DNA from 2 places in the Massilia sp. CMS3.1 genome. Region 2 is predicted to be linked to the other one. Evidence: riboswitches for the same ligand, from Rfam matches in the RefSeq annotation. Region 2 holds a riboswitch; the other holds the start of a gene.
The links. Region 2 has a riboswitch for thiamine pyrophosphate ahead of ACHAC9_RS06700 (TonB-dependent siderophore receptor). Riboswitches for the same ligand answer to the same signal wherever they lie in the genome.
Positions count from the first base shown of each region.

Region 1: another riboswitch for thiamine pyrophosphate. It lies ahead of thiC (phosphomethylpyrimidine synthase ThiC); the one in region 2 lies ahead of ACHAC9_RS06700 (TonB-dependent siderophore receptor).

Region 1 covers NZ_JBIMES010000012.1:36,389-43,192, reverse strand. The annotation lists gene ACHAC9_RS18400 (hypothetical protein) at 1-1,016, shown strand, start outside; gene ACHAC9_RS18395 (hypothetical protein) at 1,048-1,458, shown strand; TPP riboswitch at 1,564-1,666, shown strand; gene thiC (phosphomethylpyrimidine synthase ThiC) at 1,735-3,648, shown strand; gene thiS (sulfur carrier protein ThiS) at 3,651-3,866, shown strand; gene ACHAC9_RS18380 (thiazole synthase) at 3,880-4,662, shown strand; gene thiD (bifunctional hydroxymethylpyrimidine kinase/phosphomethylpyrimidine kinase) at 4,659-5,408, shown strand; gene thiE (thiamine phosphate synthase) at 5,416-6,039, shown strand; gene ACHAC9_RS18365 (chemotaxis protein CheW) at 6,153-6,629, shown strand; gene ACHAC9_RS18360 (ion channel) at 6,757-6,804, shown strand, end outside.
Region 2 covers NZ_JBIMES010000003.1:159,443-166,246, reverse strand. The annotation lists gene ACHAC9_RS06705 (DUF535 family protein) at 184-1,143, shown strand; TPP riboswitch at 1,236-1,333, shown strand; gene ACHAC9_RS06700 (TonB-dependent siderophore receptor) at 1,421-3,541, shown strand; gene ACHAC9_RS06695 (AAA family ATPase) at 3,538-4,062, opposite strand; gene pnuC (nicotinamide riboside transporter PnuC) at 4,059-4,652, opposite strand; gene ACHAC9_RS06685 (S46 family peptidase) at 4,874-6,804, opposite strand, start outside.

The DNA.
Region 1 (6,804 bases), on a different contig from region 2:
ACTCGCTGTCCTGGATGAATTACCCGTGGTATTACCCGAAAGGCGGAGCGGCCGGTTACTGGAGCAGTTTCGATTTCCGTTTCGACGACGAGGAACTGATCCACCTGCGCCATGGTTTCCGCAACGACGTCATCATGGGCGGCAGCGATTTCATCGTCGGCGCCTCGCTCGGGCGCGAGGTGATGGCCGACCCGATTTCCGACGATTCGGGCCTGGTGCTGGCGATCTCGACTTTTCAAGAGAGCTTTGCGCTCGGCGAGCCGGTCGTGCTGGAGCTCAAACTCCGGGCGACCGACACGCGTGGCCGCCGTGCCCATACCTGGCTGCATCCGAACTACGGCCTGGTCAAGATCGTGATCAGCCGGCCGGGCGGGGAAGTGCGCGCCTACGAGCCCCTGATCGACCACCTGGTCGGCGAGCGCCAGGCCGTGCTCGGCGTGGGCGACGAGATCGCCGACAGCGCCTATATCGGCTACGGCAAGGGCGGCTTCTACTTCGACCAGCCGGGACGTTACCGGGTGCGGGCCGCGTATGCGGCGCTCGATGGCTCGCAGGTGCTGTCCGATATCCTGACGATCCGGGTGCGTTATCCGGTCAGCCAGGACGACGACAAGCTGGCCGACCTCTTCATGGGCGAAGCGCAGGGCGCGCTGCTCTACCTGAAGGGTTCGGACAACGAGACCCTGCGCGCCGGTAACGACGCGTTCGACGAAGTGCTCGAGCGCTTCGACGCCCATCGGATGGCGAGCTATGTCAGGATGGTCAAGGGCGTAAATGCCGCGCGCACCTTCAAGACCGTGAATGCCGGCGAGGGCAAACCGGTCAGCGTGCGTCAGGCCCAGCCTGATGCCAGTATCGCGCTGCTGTCCCGGATGGCCGAGAGCCCGGTGCTCGATCCGATCTCCAGCAAGCAGGCGCTGTCCTGCCTGGCCTCTGCCCAGAATATGATCGGCGATGAGAAGGGGGCGCAGGCAAGCCTGGCGGCAGCGTCCACGCGCGCTGGCAAGAAGTCCTGATGGATCGGGGCTGGAAGAAAAGGGGGGGATCATGGCGCGTCAGCTCTGGAGTGTCGTCGTGCTGGTGGCGCTACTGGCTGGACAGGCCTGCAATAACCGCGGCCTGTCCAGCACGCTTGTTGCAACAACCGAGAATGCGAGGGCAGTCATGATGTTACGCGTGAGGCTGGGCGATGGCTTCCAGAACAACACAGTGACCGTGCGGGTCGATGGCAAGGAGGTGTACCACCGGGCCGGCGTCAGCACGGACTGGAGCATTTCGCGTGCCGATGCCATCGAGGTGCCGACCGAGGCGCCGACCGTGCGGCTGGAAGTATCGATCGAGAACGGGCCGCAAGCGGCCCAGGACATCACGCCGGGGCACACCCCGTTCGTCGAGGTGCGCCTCATCGACGGGGAACTGCATCTGCTGCCGCTGAACGCGGAGCCGCCCATGATGTGACCTGCGCGCGTCGACTGCCGGCGCGGCGCCACTGCCGTAAAAAAGAGGCTGACAGCAGCACACCGGCAAATAGTTGGGCTATACTGAGCCCGTTGCCGATATGGCAGCAAACGCTAGGGGTCCTGCGCATCAATTGAAGCGCGGGTGAGAAATACCCTCTGAACCTGATCTGGATAATGCCAGCGAAGGGAAGCTTCGAGATGTCCTGCCGGCCGCGCACACGCGCCCGGACGGTCTTCTGCGACTCCTTTGCTGGCTCCTGCCCAAAGGAGCCGCATGAACGCACCACTGAAGTTCGACGCCACCACCGCCACCGTGGACCTGGCCGCCATTGCACCGTTTCCCAATTCGACCAAGGTCTTCATCGAAGGCAGCCGCCCCGACATCCGGGTGCCGATGCGCGCGGTGGCCCAATCGGATACCTCCGCCAGCTTCGGCGGCGAGCCCAACCCGCCGGTGTTCGTCTACGACACGTCGGGCCCCTACACCGACCCGGCGGCCACGATCGACATCCGGCGCGGCCTGGCGCCACTACGCGCCGACTGGATCGCCGCGCGCGGCGACACCGAGGCGCTGCCCGGCCCGAGTTCCGCCTTCGGTGCCCAGCGCCTGCGCGATCCCGGCCTGGACGCGCTGCGCTTCGGGCTGGGACGCACACCACGCCGGGCAAAAGCGGGCAGCAACGTCACCCAGATGCACTATGCGCGACGCGGCATCATCACCCCCGAGATGGAATTCGTCGCCCTGCGCGAGAACCTGCGCCGGCAGGAATACCTGGCGCAGCTGGAAAACAGCGGCCCGATGGGAAAGCGCACGGCCGAACTGCTGGGCCGCCAGCACCCGGGCCAGTCCTTCGGCGCGAGTATCCCCGACGTGATCACGCCGGAATTCGTGCGTGCGGAAGTCGCGCGCGGACGCGCCATCATCCCGGCCAACATCAATCATCCCGAGAGCGAGCCGATGATCATCGGCCGCAACTTCCTCGTCAAGATCAACGCCAACATCGGCAACTCGGCCGTGACCTCGTCGATCGGCGAAGAGGTCGACAAGATGACCTGGGCGATCCGCTGGGGCGCCGACAACGTGATGGATCTGTCGACCGGAAAGCACATTCACGAAACGCGCGAATGGATCGTGCGGAACAGCCCGGTTCCGATCGGCACCGTGCCGCTCTACCAGGCGCTGGAAAAGGTGCATGGCAAGGCCGAGGACCTCACTTGGGAGATCTACCGCGACACGCTCATCGAGCAGGCCGAGCAGGGCGTCGACTATTTCACGATCCACGCCGGCGTGCGCCTGGCCCACGTGCCGATGACGGCCAAGCGCCTGACGGGGATCGTCTCGCGTGGGGGCTCGATCATGGCCAAGTGGTGTCTGGCGCACCACAGGGAGTCCTTCCTCTATACGCATTTCGAGGACATCTGCGCCATCATGAAGATGTATGACGTCGCCTTCAGCCTGGGCGACGGCCTGCGCCCCGGTTCGATCTACGACGCCAACGACGAAGCACAGCTGGCGGAACTGGCCACCCTCGGTGAACTGACGCAGGTCGCGTGGAAACACGATGTGCAAACCATGATCGAGGGACCCGGCCACGTGCCGCTGCACCTGATCCGCGAGAACATGCGCCTGCAGCTGGAAGGCTGCGGCGAGGCGCCGTTCTATACCCTCGGGCCGCTGACCACCGACATCGCGCCCGGCTACGACCACATCACGTCGGGCATCGGCGCCGCCCACATCGGCTGGTACGGCACCGCCATGCTGTGCTATGTGACCCCGAAAGAGCACCTCGGCCTGCCCGACAAGGCCGATGTCAAGGACGGGATCATCACCTATAAAATCGCCGCCCACGCCGCCGATCTCGCGAAGGGCCATCCCGGCGCGCAGATCCGCGACAACGCGCTGTCGAAAGCGCGCTTCGAGTTCCGCTGGGAAGACCAGTTCAATCTCGGCCTGGACCCCGACAAGGCGCGCGCCTTCCACGACGAAACGCTGCCCAAGGAGTCGGGCAAGGTCGCCCACTTCTGCTCGATGTGCGGTCCGCATTTCTGCTCGATGAAGATCACCCAGGACGTGCGCGCCTACGCCGCCGCGCGTGGCGTCCCGGAAGAGGGAGCGCTGGCGCTGGGCATGGGGGAAAAGGCGATCGAGTTCGTGCGCGGCGGTGCGAAGCTGTACCGCGAGGTATGAACATGCGCGCGATTGAACTTGAGATTGAACTCAATGGCGAACCGTATCGCCTGCCCGCGGGCCAGACGCTGGGCCACCTGGTGGGCGCGCTCGGCATCCTGAGCGGGGCGGTGGCGCTGGCGGTGAACCGCCAGGTAGTGCCCCGCCAGCAGTGGGAAGCGCGGCCCCTCGCACCCGGGGATCGGGTGGACATCGTACGCGCCATCGGCGGCGGCTGAAAGGACTGGACCCATGAACGAAGACTCCCTCATCATCGCCGGTAAAACCTACCGCTCGCGTTTGCTGGTCGGCAGCGGCAAGTACCGCGACCTCGATGAAACACGCGCTGCGACCCTGGCGGCCGACGCCGAGATCGTGACGGTGGCGATCCGGCGCGTCAACATCGGCCAGGACCCGGACGCGCCGAACCTGCTCGATGTGCTGCCCCCGGGCCGCTTCACGATCCTGCCGAACAGCGCCGGCTGCTACAACGCAGCCGATGCGGTCTATACCTTGCAGATGGCGCGCGAACTGCTCGATGGCCGCAAGCTCGTCAAGCTCGAGGTGCTGGGCGACGAGAAGACGCTGTTCCCGCACATGCCGGAAACCCTGCGCGCGGCCGAGACCCTGGTGCGGGACGGCTTCGACGTCATGGTCTACTGCAGCGACGATCCGGTCCAGGCGCGCATCCTGCAGGAGATCGGCGTGGTCGCCGTGATGCCGCTTGCGTCCCTGATCGGCTCGGGCATGGGCATCGTCAATCCGTGGAACCTGTCGCTCATCATCGAGCAGGCCACGGTGCCGGTGCTGGTCGACGCCGGGGTCGGCACTGCCTCGGATGCGGCGATCGCCATGGAACTCGGCTGCGACGGTGTCCTGATGAACACGGCGATCGCGCATGCGCGCAGACCCGTGCGCATGGCGCGCGCGATGAAGCTGGCCGTGCAGGCGGGGCGCGAAGCGTATCTCGCCGGGCGCATGCCGAAGCGCTTTGCAGCCGCGCCTTCGTCGCCGCTCGAAGGGCGCCTCGCATGACCGTGCCTTGCGTACTGGTCTTCGCCGGGCTCGATCCCGGCGGCGGCGCGGGCCTGGCGGCCGATGTGCTGGCGATCGCCGCGCAGGGAGCGCACGCGCTGCCGGTGGCGACAGCACTGACGGTGCAGGACAACGAACGCGTGCACGCGGTGGCGCCGGTGGATGCCGGCTTCGTGCTGCGCCAGGCCGAGGCGCTGCTTGCGGTGTGCGACATCCGTGCAGTGAAAATCGGCATTCCCGGCAACCTTGAGAACGCACGCGCGATCGCCGGGCTGCTGCGCCGTTTGCGCGAACGCGCACCAGGCCTGCCGATCGTGCTCGACCCGGTACTGGCCAGCGGGCGCGGCGACGTCCTCGGCGCCCACGACCCGGTCGACAGTGTGGCTGAACTGCTGGCACTGGCGACCATCGCATTGCCGAACGAACCGGAAGTGTGCGCCATCGGCGCTGCTGCGTGCGCGCAGCTCTTGATCACGGGCGGCCATGGGGACGGCCGCTTTGTCACCAACCGCTGGTACCGCGACGGGGCACTGGTACAGCGCTGGCGCTGGCCGCGCCTGCCCGGGCAGTTTCACGGCAGCGGCTGCACCCTGGCTTCCGCGCTGGCTGCCCGCCTGGCACTGGGCGAGGGCATGTTCGACGCCCTCGGCGCGGCCCAGGTCTATTGCCATGCGGCGCTGGCCGGGTCGTTCGCGATCGCCCCGGGGCAGCGCGTTCCGCGCCGCTTCCTCCACTCCATTGCATAGGACATCCATGCGCGGCTTATACCTCGTCACCCCGAACTGGGACGACACCGAACGGCTGCTGGCGGCGACCGAAGCGGCCCTGCGCGGCGGCGCGGCCCTGGTGCAGTACCGGCAGAAGAACGCCGGCAGCGACTTGCGCCTGGAGCAGGCCAGGGCGCTGCTGGCCTTGTGCCGGCGCCACGGCCGGCCGCTCATCATCAACGACCACGTCGACTTGTGCATGCACATCGATGCCGACGGCGTCCACCTGGGCGCGCTTGACGCCGCACTTGCACAGGCGCGCCGCGCGCTGGGGAAGACCGCGATTGTCGGTGCTTCCTGCTATGGCGACCTGGCGCTGGCGCGCGCGGCGCAGGCCGCCGGCGCCAGCTACGCCGCCTTCGGCGGCTTCTATCCGTCGCCCGTGAAGCAGTATGATTTTGTGACTTCACCGACGCTGCTGGAGGCGGCGCGCGCGGACATCACGCTGCCGCTGGTCGTCATCGGCGGCATGACGCCGGAACATGCCGCACCGCTGGTCGCGCGCGGAGCGGACATGGTGGCGGCCATCACGGCCGTCTACGGCGACCCGGATCCGGAAGGCGCGGCACGCCGCATGACCGCCTTGTACGACGGACCCCGGCGCGGATGATGTGCCGTTGCAAGGGAGAGACACATGGCTGTTTCCGAACGATGCGCTATTTATTGCCATGCGGCAAAAATATATAATCCCGGTATTCTCTTTTTTCAGACCAATGTAAAACCATGGACAACATGTTGATGAACGATGGGGTCCTCGAAGCACTCGCCTTCAAACTCGGCAACGAGGAATACGGCATCAAGATCCTGAAAGTACAGGAAATCCGCGGCTACGAATCGGTCACCCGCATTGCCAGCGCTCCGGAGCACGTCAAGGGCGTGGTCAACCTGCGCGGCACCATCGTGCCGATCGTCGACATGCGCATCAAATTCAAGCTCGGCGAGCCGACCTACAACCAGTTCACCGTCGTGATCATCCTGAACATCCAGGACCGCGTGGTGGGCATGGTGGTCGATTCGGTGTCCGACGTGATCTCGCTGACGGCCGACCAGATCAAGCCCGCGCCCGACATGGGCGGCGCCCTGAACACCGACTACGTGGTGGCCCTGGGCACGGTCGACGAGCGCATGATCATCCTGGTCGACATCGATCGCCTGATGTCGTCCGCGGACATGGGCGTGATCGACAGCGTCGCCGCCTGATCCAGGCGGCTGCCGTCCCCCGGACCCGCCCGCGTGGCGGGTTTTTTCATGCCTGGACGAGACGTGCCGCGTCACTGCTGCGCTTGTGCATACAATAGCGGACCGAACATTCCTTCACGAGAAAACGATGCATCTGCTCCGCATGATCGTCCACACCCGACGCCACCCGTCGGCC
Region 2 (6,804 bases):
TCCCAAAATAAAGAATCCTGAAAGAAAACCAAGATGCGTTCGATGCACACGCAGGGCGGGGATGAGTCCGCCAAAAATATTGCCCCAGAGAATCTATTCCCCTTGAGTAAACGCACCTCCGGGAACGCCCGTGTGGGACACCATGAGCTTGTCCGCAACCCGCCGTCTTCCACGGAGCGCCCCATGATCCTGGCTCACCTGACCCGCTACTGGCTCGCCCGCCGCAGCAAGCTGCGCTTTTCGTCCTGGCTGCTGTCGGTGCTGCGCAGCGCGCGCGTGCTGCGGTATTACCGCGACCATGCCGCATTGTGCCAGCTCGACGTCTACCGCAACCACGTGATGACGCAGCCCAACGACGACCCTTTCCACCACCTCAGCCACAGCGCCTATCTGCTGCAGGGCTTGAGCAGCCGCCAGCGCGTACAATGCGTGCTGTCGCACTACCGCTTCGAAGAGACCACGTTCGACGCGGCCTACAAGGCGGCCGTGTATGCGGCCGGCGGCCTGACGCTGTGGCAGCAGGCGGTCGGCGATCACGATTTCCTGATCCGGCTCGAGATAGCCTCGCGCATGAATGCGGAAGGCGACCTGACGATTGCGCTGGTGGCCGACGACAAAGTGCTGCACCGCCTGTCGTTCTCCTGGGTCGAGGGCAGGATCGTCGGCGTGCCGACGCCGCTGGTGCCCTTCGTCGCCCGCAACCAGGGCCGCTGGACCGAGTCGGGCGAGGCTTTCGACGCCTTCGAGAAGTGCTTCCCGAACAATTCGCCGAGCTTCTTCTGCTTCGCGGCGATGCAGGGCCTGGCGCAGGCGGTCGGCATGGATCAGGTGGTGGCCGTGAAGTGCACCGCGCACATCGCCTATGACCCGGATGAGATCAAGCATTTCGCGAATGCATACGACGGCTTCTGGAAGATCCTCGGTGGCGTCGAGCTGCCCGGCGATACCTGGCTGGTGGCGCTGCCCTTCTACCTGAAGCCGCTGGCCGACATGCCCTCGAAGCACCGCAAGCGCGCCGCGCTGCGCCGCGACAACTGGCGTGCGATCGAGACCAGCACGCGCTCGACGCTGCAGCGCCACCTGCTGCACGCGCGCTCGCACCACGCGCATGCCGCGCCGTTTCGGGAAACGGCGGAGGTGTGAGCGCACGCACCGGCCCGGCCCACCCGGCGGTGCGCATCTGTTTGATCATTATTGGCAGAACCACCACGGGTTGAAAAACCCGTGGTACACTCGCGGCTCGCTAGGGGTCCTGGAACATGTTTCCGGGTGAGATATACCCTTCGTACCTGATCTGGATAATGCCAGCGAAGGAAAGCGCGCCAAGCAGTTCACACCTTGTTTGCCCTTCCCGCACGTTGGCTCCGGCTTTTACTAAAAAAGCGCCGCGTCCCCGCGTCGCTCGATCCGTGAGCAAACAATGAAACCCATTTTCACCTGTTCCATCCTCGCCTGTGCGCTCGCACAGGCCTACACCGCCAACGCCCAGTCCGCCGAGCCAATGGCCTCGGTCGTGGTCACCGGCAGCAAGTGGGCCGCGACCGACCGCGTCAGCATCGGCAGCTTTGCCGACCTGCCGCTGATCGACATTCCCGCCTCGGTGGTAGCGATCGGCCGCAGCCAGATGCAGGACCTGTCGATCCGCTCGAGCAGCGAAGCGCTGCAGTACGACGCCTCGGTCGGCGACGCCTACAACGCGGTCGGCTATGCCGAGCAGTTCTCGGTGCGCGGCTTCAAGTTGAACAACAATTCGGGCTACCGCAAGGACGGCATCGTGATCCCGGGCGACGCCCAGGTCCCGCTCGAAAACAAGGAACGCATCGAGCTGCTCAAGGGCGTCGCCAGCCTGCAGGCCGGCATCGCCGCACCCGGCGGCCTGGTCAACTTCGTCACGAAACGTCCGACCGACAAGCCGCTGCGCTCGGTGACGATCGAGGCGCGCGAGCGCGGTACGCTGTTCGGCGAGTTCGATATCGGCGGGCGCTTCGAAGACCGCCGCTTCGGCTACCGCATCAATGCGGCCGCCGAACGCTTGCGCTCCTACATCGACGGCGCCGACGGCAAGCGTCAGTTCGCATCAGGCGCTTTCGACTGGCAGGTGACGCCCGACGCGCTGCTGCAGCTCGACATGGACTTCCAGCACAAGGAGCAAATCACGGCGCCGGGCTACCAGCTCATTCGCGGGGTCGACCTGCCGCGCGGCGTGTCACCCAAGACCCTGCTCAACGCCCAGCCCTGGACCAAACCGGTCGACACCGACAGCGCCAACCTCGGCCTGCGCTTCGATTACCGGATCAACCCCGATTGGCGCGCCTCGGTCACGGCCAACAAGCACTGGTTCAAGCGCGACGACTACACCGCCTTCCCCTACGGCTGCAGCAACGAGGGCGAGGGCTACTACCCGGGCTACTGTTCCAACGGCGACTTCGACGTCTACGATTACCAGAGCACGGGCGAGCGCAAGACGCCGTTCGGGATCCAGGCCCTGGTGCACGGCCGCTTCGCCACCGGCGCCCTGCGCCACGCGCTCACGATCGGCGCGAGCCACGCCGAGCGCAATAACAGCTACGGCGACTATGTCTACGACTACGCCGGCTACAGCAACATCTACGCCAGTCGCGTCACCGATCCGGCGCCCGGCAACCCGCGCACCGGCCCGGTCTCGGAGCGCTACAGCGACCGTGAACGCGCGCTCTTCGTGCAGGACGTAATCAATCTGACGCCCGCGCTGACCCTGCACGCCGGCCTGCGATACGTGAAGTCGAACAGCGTGCAGACGCCGGAAACCGCACTCGGACCGACCGCCAGCCGCAGCTCGTATGCGCTGCCGAACGCCTCGCTGGTCGTCCGCGTCTCGCCGCTGTGGAATGTCTACGGCACTGTCGCGCACGGCATGGAACCGGGCGAAGTCGCGCCGATCGAAACCGATAACGCCAACACCGTGCTCGCCGCGAGCCGCTCGAAGCAGGTCGAACTCGGCACGAAGGGCATGCTGGGTAGTGGCGTGTCGGTCAGCGCGGCGCTGTTCCAGATCAGCCGCGGCCTCGAATACACGAATGCGGACAACGTATTCGTCCGCAACGGCGAGCAGAATCACCGCGGACTGGAACTGACGGCGCAGCGCAATGCGGGCAGCCTGGCCTATGGCGCCTCGCTGCTGGCGCTGCGCGCACGGCAGGAAGGCACGGGCGAGCCGGCGCTCGAAGGCAAGCGCACGACCAACGTGCCGGAGTTCAAAAGCACCGTCTGGGCCGAATATGCGCCGGCAAGCGTGCCGGGCCTGAAGCTCAACGGCCAGTGGCAGTACGCAGGGACCAAGGCATTCGACCCCGAGAACACGGTGGAGGTGCCGGGCTACCACGTGGCCGGTATCGGCGCGGCCTACGGCATGAAGATGGGTGCGACGGCTGTCACGCTGCGCGCGCGCGTCGACAACCTGTTCGACAAGTTCTACTGGCGCGACGTCACCCAGGACCTGGGCGGCTACCTGCTGCCGGGCGCGCCGCGCACGCTGCGCGTGTCGGCGCAGTTCGACTTTTAAAGAGGCTTCAGCACTTTCAAGGCCGCTTCCACCTGCCGCAGCCTGTGCGGCAGGTCCCCTTCCAGCAGCACGAAGCGCAATCCCCGCGCGTCCAGTTCCTGCACCAGCATCGAAAATACGCGCTGGCGCACTTCTTCCGATTCGCGCATCAGGCCGTCCGCCACCCAGGGCGTGTCGGGCGCCGTCACCAGGGTCAACGCATAGTCGTGGGTCGCCGCCAGCGCCGCCAGCTGCGCGTCGACCCTGCCCCAGTACACCTGGCTGTAAAGCGCCGTCATCAGCGGCGTCGTATCGCAGAACAGGAACTCGTTCGCGCCATCAACGGCGGCGTTCTCGCGCGCACGCTGGGTGCGCGCAATCCCGAACTGGTCGGACTCGAAGGGCACGCGGCCGTGCGTGTCGACGAATTCGCGCAGGTATTCGGGCACCCATACCGTACTGTAGCGCCGCGCCAGCGCGCCGCACAAAGTCGATTTGCCGGACGATTCGGCGCCTAGCACGGCAATGCGGCGCACAGTCATGGCGCCACCCGCGCCAGCTTGCTCCAGGTCCGCAGGCCGCGCCAGGCGAGCACCACGAACACCGCGTACAGCAGCGCCGTCACATGCAGGTCCTTGAAGATGTAGAGGCCCACATACAGCACGTCGACCACCAGCCAGACATGCCAGTTCTCGACCTTTTTACGCGCCAGCAGCAGCTGGCCGGCCAGGCTGCCGGCGGTGAGGAAGCCGTCGATGTGCGGAACATCGGTGTTCGTATAGGTGCGCAGGAACCAGGACAGCACCAGGAAGGCCGCGCCCCAGCCGGCCAGGACCCAGGCCCAGCCGACGCGGCAGAGACGCGTGACGACCAGCTTCGTCTCTTGCGTCCCGCGCAGCCACTGCCACCAGCCCCAGACCGAGGCCGCGATGAAGACCAGTTGCAAGCCGCTGTCGCCGTACAGACGCGCATCGAAAAAGACGACCGCATAGGTGCTCGACGAGGCGATCGAAAACAGCCAGGCCCAGTGGTTCTGGCGGATGTTGAGCAGCACCGTGGTCGCCGCCAGGACAAACGAGATCAGTTCGAGGGGGGTGGTGGAAAAGCCGAGGACGGCAAGTGATTCGTTCATTCGCGGCAGCGGGAGAGCGTTGACGCGCGAGCGCACGTCGGGGCTGGATAAGTAAGGGAAAAGGTGCAGCGCATCGGCGCTGGCGAGTATGCACGCTGTGCGGGGAATATGCAACGCACGCGAAGAGGCGCGGCAGCCTTACCAGCGCAGGGTGGCCCATCACCACAAGAAACCGCGGCCCGGATCGCTCCGGCCGCGGTTTTCCGATACAGGCTGTCCGCTTACTTCTTCGGATACTTGATCGTCATTTCCTTCAGCAGATTATCCGCCCCGTCGACTTCCTTCATCACCCACAGCATGTAGCGGATGTCGACGTGGATCGCGCGCGTGATCGCCGTGTCGAAGTACCAGTCCTTGGTGATCGACTCGTAGGTCGAATCGAAGTTCAGGCCCACCAGTTCGCCGCGCTTGTTCATCACGGCCGAACCGGAATTGCCGCCGGTCGTGTCCGCGCTCGACAGGAAGTTCACCGGCACCGTGTTCAGCACCGGGTCCTTGAACACGCCATAACGCTTGGCCTTCACCGCTTCGGTCAAGGCCGCCGGCACCAGGAACGGATCCTTGTCGGTGGCTTTCTCGACGATGCCCTCAACTGTCGTGAACGGACCCTTGACCAGGCCGTCGCGCGGCGCGTACGGCGAGACGGTGCCGTAGGTCACGCGCAGCGTCGAGTTGGCGTCCGGGTAGACCGGTTTGCCCTGCGATTTCTTGTACGCGATGACCGCGGTCATGTACTGCGGGATGGTGCGGTCGAGGTTGCCATCGACTTCCTTGCGGCGTTCTTCCAGGCCCTTGGCCACATCGTTCAGGCGCACCGCCAGCACGATGAAGGGATCGGTCGAAGTACGGAACGCGTCGACATCCTTGCCCATCCAGGCGAGGCGTTTGGCGGTATCGGCCAGTTCGGTCGACTTGTAGATCGCATCGAGGGCGATCGTTGTGGGCACCAGCGCGTCCAGGCCTTGCGGGCGCAGCTTCGATTCGATTTTCGCATAGCGGTTCAGGGCCGCGGCGTAGCGTGCCTGGTCGACGCCAGGGACAAACGACTGCTCGAGACGCGTCAGGCGCGCCTTGATGAACGAGAGGTCGCGTTCCTGGTAGCCCGCATCGCGCTGGGCGTCCGGCTTCTGGCGTTCCTGCGCCAGGCGGTACAGGGTGCGCGCGCTTTTCAACAGATCGCTATGCGACGCTTCGGCATACGCGCCCTCTTCGCGCGAGAGCGCCATGTCGGCGGCGATCACGGCGTCCAGGTCGGCCAGCAGCTTGGGACCGCTGCCGATACCGTTGCCACTGCGCGCGTACCAGGTGCGAAATTCGGCATCCTGCACATCCTTGATCGCCGCGACGTCCTTGCGCGCGAAGCCGTCGAGCAGCCCCTGCGTCTTTTTCAGCACGTTGTTCAGGCCCTTCGCGACGCTGGCGTAGCGCACGTCCCAGGCGGGGTTACCCTTTGTCGCTTCCGCGATCACGGCCAGGTCGGCGGTGATGGTCGACACCTTGGCCGGGAAGTCGGTGTCGCGCGCGAAGCGGATCTCCGACGGCAGCTTGTAGCGGCTGGTGCGGCCCGGGTAGCCGGCCAGCAGGATCGGGTCGCCGTTCTTCAGGCCTTCGGCCGAGAGGACCAGGAAGTCCTTCGATTTATACGGCACGTTGTTCGGCGACGGGTCGGCCGGGCGGCCGTCCGGGCCGACATAGGCGCGCAGAAAACTGTAGTCGCCGGTCTGGCGCGGCCACTCGTAGTTGTCGATGTCGCCGCCGAAATTGCCGATCTTGTCCGACGGCGCGTACACCAGGCGCACATCGCGGATCATCAGCTGCCTGACGCGGTAGTACTCGAGGCCGCGGTGGAAGGCCGGCACCGAGCAGCGGTACGCCTTGTCGCTCTCGCACTCGGCGATCAATGCCTTGACGCGCGCGGAGATCGCCTCGTTGCGCTGGCGGCCGGTCAGCGCCCCGCCCAAATCTTTCAACACGCGCTCGGTCACGTTCTCGACCTTCTCGGTCACATACACGAGCGTATTCGGGCCGCCCGGCAGTTCTTCCGCACGGGTCTTGGCCAGGAAGCCGTCGACGATGTAGTTCTTTTCCGGGGTCGCGTTGCGCTGGATCGCGCCATAGGCGCAGTGGTGATTGGTAACCACCAGGCCAGCGG